DNA from 2 places in the Streptomyces sp. NPDC088252 genome. Region 2 is predicted to be linked to the other one. Evidence: riboswitches for the same ligand, from Rfam matches in the RefSeq annotation. Region 2 holds a riboswitch; the other holds the start of a gene.

Region 1 (3,400 bases), on a different contig from region 2:
CCAGCCTGTTCCCGTTCCTCTTCTTCCTGCCGCTGCGTTTCCCCGCCTGGATCGTGCTGATCTTCTGGTTCGTCCTGCAGTGGCTGGCGGTCCAGAGCGCGGGCAGCGGAGGGCCCGGTGTGGCCTATCTGGCCCATGTGGTCGGCTTCGCCCTCGGCTTCCTCTACGCCTGGGGACGTTATCGGCGTACGGATAGAGTGAAGACTCCAGCCACGGCCACCGAGGGAGAAAGCCAGCCGTGATCACCGCGATCGTGCTCATCAAAACCAGCGTGGACCGGATTCCCGAGATCGCCGAGGCCATCGCCGCGCTGGACAGCGTCAGCGAGGTCTTCTCGGTCACCGGTACGTACGACCTGATCGCCATGGTCCGGGTGGCCAAGCACGACGACCTGGCGGACGTCATCCCCGGCCGGATCAGCAAGATCCCCGGCGTCGAGGCCACCGACACGCACGTGGCCTTCCGTACGTACTCGCAGCATGACCTGGAGGCCGCCTTCGCCATCGGCCTCGACGCGTAGACACGCCCTCTTTTACGGCTTCACGGCGTAACGCTTCGGCGGGGGACGGGCCGTTCGACCGCCCGTCCCCCGCCGAAGCGTTACGCACGCGTCAGAGCTGCGCCGCTCCCCGGTCCGGGACGCAGCGGCCGCCCTCGGTGCGGTACTTCCACTGAGCGCCCTTGCTCACCAGCTCCCCGACCGCGCGGACGAAGCGCTCGATGTGCTCGTCCGGCGTACCGGCGCCGAAGCTCACCCGGATCGCGTTGAGGGAGGGGGTCCCCCCGGTCGAGTCCGTTCGAGACTGGGGGAGCTCGCCCGGCTCGGCCTCCGGCGCGCCGCACTCGCCGACCTCCTGCGGGTCACCGCCGAGCAGGGTACGGACCAGCGGATGGGCGCAGAACAGGCCGTCGCGGACCCCGATGCCGTACTCGGCGGAGAGCGCGGCGGCGAAGTGCGAGCTGTTCCATCCCTCCACCACGAACGAGATCACGCCGACCCGCGGGGCGTCGTCACCGAACAGCGAGAGCACCTTGACCTCGGGGACGTCGGCGAGACCGGCCCGGACCGCGGCGACGAGGTGCTGCTCCCGGGCGACGAGGTGGTCGAAGCCCGCCTCGGTGAGCGCCTTGCAGGCGGAGGCGATGGAGTACACGCCGATGACATTGGGGGAACCCGCCTCGTGGCGGGCCGCGGTGGAGTGCCACTCGACCTCCACCCCGCCGTCGGTACGGCGGGCGACCTTGCGGGAGGCACCGCCGCCGGCCAGGTACGGCTCGGCGTCCTGCAGCCAGTCGGCCCGGCCCGCGAGCACACCCGAGCCGAACGGCGCGTACAGCTTGTGCCCGGAGAAGGCCACCCAGTCGACGTCCAGCTCGGCGATGTCGACGGGGTGGTGCGGGGCGAGCTGCGCGGCGTCCAGCACGATCCGGGCACCGTGCGCGTGCGCGGCGGCCGCCAGATCCTTGACCGGCCACAGCTCACCGGTGACGTTGGAAGCGCCGGTCACGCAGACCAGCGCGGGGCCGTAGGGGTCACGGTCGGCGAGCGCGAGCTCCAACGTCTCGACGGCCTGCGCCGGGGTGCGCGGGGCGTTCAGATAGGTCACCCGGGCGTCGCGCCACGGCAGCAGGGAGGCGTGGTGCTCGGTCTCGTAGACGAAGACCTGGCAGTCGGCGGGGACGACTGCGGCCAGCAGGTTGAGGGAGTCGGTGGTCGACCGGGTGAAGATCACCTGGTCGTCTGCGCGGCAGCCGAGGAACTCGGCGACGGTCGCGCGGCTGTTCTCGAAGAGGTCCGTGGAGAGCTGCGAGAGGTACCCGGCGCCACGGTGGACGCTGCCGTAGTACGGGGCGTACGCGGCGACGTCGTCCCAGACGCGCTGGAGAGCCGGGGCACTGGCGGCGTAGTCGAGAGCCGCATAGGTGACTTCACCACCCGTGACCAGCGGAACCGTTACATCCTTGCCCAGAACCGGCAGAGGAGCACAAAGCGACTGGTCGGCGGCAGCGGTCAAGACAGACATGGCGAACTCCCGTAAGAGGCAGGCGAATTGCATGCGCCGACGGATACGCGGCAGCGCAGCGGAAAGTGAAAAAGGGGTGCGGAGGAGGGCTGAGAAGCCCTATCGCATTCGCGTGCTCACAAGAGACTCCCTAGGGACCAGGACCCCGGGGGTTGGCATTCACAGATGCCGAGGGGCCCGCGCTTGCCGCAGACCTCGCTGCCTACGGCCTGGTCTTCACCCGGGGCACCCCGCCACGGACGGAGGGTTGCCGGACAGCGGGCCGGGGCCGTAGTCGCTGTCACTCATGACCTGCGCAGCATCTTGCCATACGTACGGGAACGCGCAAGGCGCGGTCCAGGATCCGGACCGCGCCCCACATCACCCGACGGGCTCTCAGGCGTTGCTGACCGCCACCCAGCGCTCCAGCGCGCGCCGCGCCGCGCCGGAGTCGATGGACTCGGCGGCCTTCGCGATCCCGGCGGTGATCTGCTCGTTCAGCGTGCCGTCCGTCGGGTCCAGGGCGACCAGTGCGGCCGCCGAGTTGAGCAGCACGGCCTCCCGTACGGGCCCGTGCTCGCCGGCCAGCACCCGGCGGGCCACATCCGCGTTGTACGAGGCGTCGGCGCCGCGCAGCGCCTGTGCCGGCACCAGCTGGAGGCCGACGTCGCGCGGGTCGAACGCCTCCTCGCGCACCGATCCGTCCCGGACCATCCAGACGCGCGAGGTAGCGGTCGTCGTCAGCTCGTCCAGGCCGTCGTCACCGCGGAAGACCAGCGCGGAGTTGCCGCGCTCCGCGAGGACGCCCGCGACGATCGGCGCCATCCGCAGGTCGGCCACGCCGATGGCCTGGGACCGCACCCTGGCCGGATTGGTGAGCGGTCCGAGGATGTTGAAGGTGGTCTGGGCACCGAGCTCCTTGCGGGCCCTGGCCGCGTACCGCAGGGCGGGGTGGAACTTCACCGCGAAGCAGAAGGTGATGCCCGCCTCCTCCGCCACCTCGACGACCCGCTGCGCGCTGAGCTCCAGATTGACGCCGAGCTTCTCCAGCACGTCGGAGGAACCGCTCGCCGAGGAGGAGGCGCGGTTGCCGTGCTTGACGACCTTCGCGCCGGTGCCCGCGATGACGATCGCCGACATCGTGGAGATGTTGACCGTCTTGGCGAGGTCGCCGCCGGTGCCGACGATGTCGACCGTGCGGCCGGGTACGTGGATGGTGTTGGCGTGCTCGTACATCGCACGCACCAGCCCCGACACCTCGTCGACCGTCTCGCCCTTGGCACGCAGGGCCACCGCGAAACCGGCGATCTGCACATCGCTCGCCTCGCCGCTCATGATGCGGTCCATCGCCCACGCGGTGTCCTGCGCGGTCAGGTTCTCGCCGCGCAGCAGGGGGT
Region 2 (3,400 bases):
CCATGTTGCGGAATCTAGCCCGATCACGAACCACCCAAACGTGCGAAGTCAGGCGACGTCAGGCCGCGCGGCGCGAAACGTACTCCTCGATCTCGCGCATCGGCGGGCGCTCCTCGGTGTCCACCGGATGGGTGCGCGGTACGAAGCCGTCCTCGCCGCGCTCGAACTGGGTGAGCGAAGGCCGCACCAAGTGGCCGCGGGACAGCCGGAGCTGGGCGGTCCGGTAGATCGCCGCCGCCATCCGGCCGAGCGCCTGCCCGTCCTGGTGGCGGTGTTTGCGGACCCCCACGTCCACCTGGGCCAGCGCGTCCAGGCCCACGGTGTGCAGCGCGTCGACCAGGAGGCCCAGCTCCACCCCGTAACCGACGGGGAAGGGCAGCTGTTCGAGGAGCGAGCGGCGCGCCGCGTACTCGCCGCCCAGCGGCTGGACGAAGCCGGCCAGCTGCGGCCAGTGCAGATTGAGCAGTGGACGGGCCACCAGCTCGGTGACCCGTCCGCCCTGCCCCGCCGTGTCGCCGAGCGGGCGGTCGTACATCGCCTTGACGAACCGCACGTCCGGGTCGGTCAGCAGCGGGCCGACGATGCCGGAGACGAAGTCGGCCGAGAATTCCCTCAGATCGGCGTCGACGAAACAGACGATGTCACCGCCGGTCACCAGGAGCGACCGCCACAGCACTTCGCCCTTGCCGGGCACGGCCGGTATCCGCGGGAGTATGTCGTCGCGGTGCACCACCCGCGCACCGGCCTCCCGGGCCACCTTCGCCGTGGCGTCCGTGGAACCGGAATCGATCACCACGAGCTCGTCGACCAGCCGGACCTTCTCCATCAGCTCGCGCCGGATCGCCGTGACTATCTCGCCGACCGTCGCTTCCTCGTTCAGCGCGGGCAGCACGACGCTCACGCTCCCGCGACGCGGGTCCCGGGCCTTGGCGGCGAGGAGCCGGTCCAGCGGGCGGTCGGCGGCCGACCAGGAGCGCCTGGCCAGCCAGCTTTCGACCTCTTCCAGCACGGTCGATACTCCCTGTATGTGATCCATCTCGCGGTTCGGACGACTATCTCAACTGTCCGGTGCTTCGGTTACAGTCTTGAACAACGCGGACGGCCGTCGCATGTCGGGGTCGGTCCGCCAATAAATGCCTGGATCGGAGATCCAGTGCCACAGCGCTCATCCAGAGGGACTGAGGGAACGGCCCGTTGAAGTCCCGGCAACCCTCCTGCCGACCGCGAGGTCAGGTGGGGAAGGTGCCAATTCCGTCTCGTGGCGAAACGCGCCGCGAGGAAGATGAGGAGAAAGGGCCTCGCCTCCATGGCTGCGCAGACCGTTGCAGTAAGCACCAATTCTTCCAACGACGTCGTCGACCTCGGCCCCGCCGCGGCACTTTCCTGCCGCGAGTGCGGCGAGCGTTTCGAACTCGGCCCCATCTTCGCCTGCGCGTCCTGTTTCGGGCCGCTCGAAGTGGCGTACGACCTGCCGAGCGGCTCTCCCGACGAGCTGAAGAAGCGCATCGAGGCCGGGCCCGACAACATCTGGCGCTACGCGCCGCTGCTGCCGGTCCCCGCCGATGTCGCGGACAAGCCCAACATCAACCCCGGCTTCACCAAGCTGGTCAAGGCCGACAACCTCGCCCGCGAGCTGGGCGTCACCGGTGGCCTGTACGTCAAGGACGACTCCGGCAACCCGACGCACTCCTTCAAGGACCGCGTCGTCGCCATCGCCGTCGAGGCCGCCCGCGCCTTCGGTTTCACCACCCTCTCCTGCTCCTCCACCGGCAACCTCGCCGGTGCGGTGGGTGCCGCCGCCGCCCGCGCCGGCTTCCGCTCCTGCGTCTTCATCCCGCACGACCTGGAGCAGGGCAAGGTCGTCATGGCCGCGGTGTACGGCGGCGAGCTGGTCGGCATCGAGGGCAACTACGACGACGTCAACCGCTTCTGCTCGGAGCTCATCGGCGACCCGCTCGGCGAGGGCTGGGGCTTCGTCAACGTCAACCTGCGCCCGTACTACGGCGAGGGCTCCAAGACCCTGGCGTACGAGATCTGCGAGCAGCTCGGCTGGCGGCTGCCCGACCAGATCGTCATCCCGATCGCGTCCGGATCGCAGCTCACGAAGATCGACAAGGGTCTGCAGGAGCTGATCAGGCTCGGACTCGTCGAGGACAAGCCGTACAAGATCTTCGGCGCCCAGGCCGAGGGCTGCTCCCCGGTCTCCACCGCCTTCAAGGCCGGTCACGACGTCGTGCGGCCCCAGAAGCCGAACACCATCGCCAAGTCCCTGGCGATCGGCAACCCGGCCGACGGCCCGTACGTCCTGGACATCGCCCGCCGCACCGGCGGCGCGGTCGAGGACGTCGACGACGAGCAGGTCGTCGACGCGATCAAGCTGCTGGCACGCACCGAGGGCATCTTCGCGGAGACGGCCGGCGGGGTGACGGTCGGCGTGACGAAGAAGCTGATCGAGGCCGGTCTGCTCGACCCGGCGCTGACCACCGTCGTCCTCAACACGGGCGACGGCCTCAAGACCCTGGACGCGGTGGCCGCCACCTCGCAGGCGACCGCGACGATCCGGCCGAGCCTGGACGCGTTCCGCGCCGCCGGCCTCGCCACCAGCTGACCACCCGAGACCGAAGGAAGGCATCCGCCATGAGCGTCAAGGTCCGTATCCCCACCATCCTCCGCACCTACACGGGCGGCCGGGCCGAGGTCCCGGCCGAGGGCTCGACCCTCTCCCAGGTCATCGAGTCCCTGGAGCAGAACCACCCGGGCATCGCCGCCCGCGTCCTGGACGACCAGGGCAAGCTGCGCCGCTTCGTGAACGTGTACGTCAACGACGACGACGTGCGCTTCGAGGGCGGTCTGGAGACGGCGACGCCGGACGGCGCCGGAATCTCGATCATTCCGGCCGTCGCGGGCGGCTGCTGATCCTGTGCCCGACTGCACAGCGTTATGGGAATTGCCCCCTCTGCGAGAGAAGCGGAGGGGGCAATTCTGCATGGTTGAGCGCGGTACAGTGTGGGAAGTCCCCCCAGCTGCCCGCGCCGCCCGCATATGAGAATGCGCCTGGTCGCGACAAGATGCAGCCAAAGTGTTGGATCTCCTTGCGTCATAAGTCACGTTTGCCCGGCCCGACTTGCCCGGGAATCCCATGAATTCCGCATATTCGGGCGTGCGGCGCTGCCCAGAATTCTCGTCCGATTGACCTGTTGCAGAGGGCAGTTGGGCAGATACATTCGGCCGCGGTCGACGCGTTCCGGCGCACGCACCCTCTCCTGTCGGAGGGTGAGTTCTGACCCGGGTCCGCGAAGTGCGGTCCTGCGCAAGGGCCAGTAATAGGGGAGTTAGGCATGGCTCAGGGCACCGTCAAGTGGTTCAACGCGGAGAAGGGGTACGGCTTCATCGCGGTCGA

Evidence for each region. Region 2 has a riboswitch for S-adenosylmethionine ahead of thrC (threonine synthase). Riboswitches for the same ligand answer to the same signal wherever they lie in the genome.
Region 1: linked by a shared signal. The riboswitch ahead of ACIOHC_RS26030 (aminotransferase class V-fold PLP-dependent enzyme) and the one ahead of thrC (threonine synthase) in region 2 are both predicted to bind S-adenosylmethionine.

What each region holds. Positions count from the first base shown of each region.
Region 1 covers NZ_JBIURS010000013.1:159,116-162,515, reverse strand. Annotated here, with positions in the region: gene ACIOHC_RS26040 (rhomboid family intramembrane serine protease) at 1-242, shown strand, start outside; gene ACIOHC_RS26035 (Lrp/AsnC family transcriptional regulator) at 239-520, shown strand; gene ACIOHC_RS26030 (aminotransferase class V-fold PLP-dependent enzyme) at 612-2,024, opposite strand; SAM riboswitch class IV at 2,199-2,316, opposite strand; gene trpD (anthranilate phosphoribosyltransferase) at 2,400-3,400, opposite strand, start outside.
Region 2 covers NZ_JBIURS010000003.1:401,005-404,404, reverse strand. Annotated here, with positions in the region: gene ACIOHC_RS08865 (trehalose-6-phosphate synthase) at 1-4, opposite strand, end outside; gene ACIOHC_RS08860 (glucosyl-3-phosphoglycerate synthase) at 59-1,009, opposite strand; SAM riboswitch class I at 1,163-1,289, shown strand; gene thrC (threonine synthase) at 1,307-2,608, shown strand; gene ACIOHC_RS08850 (MoaD/ThiS family protein) at 2,638-2,916, shown strand; gene ACIOHC_RS08845 (cold-shock protein) at 3,339-3,400, shown strand, end outside.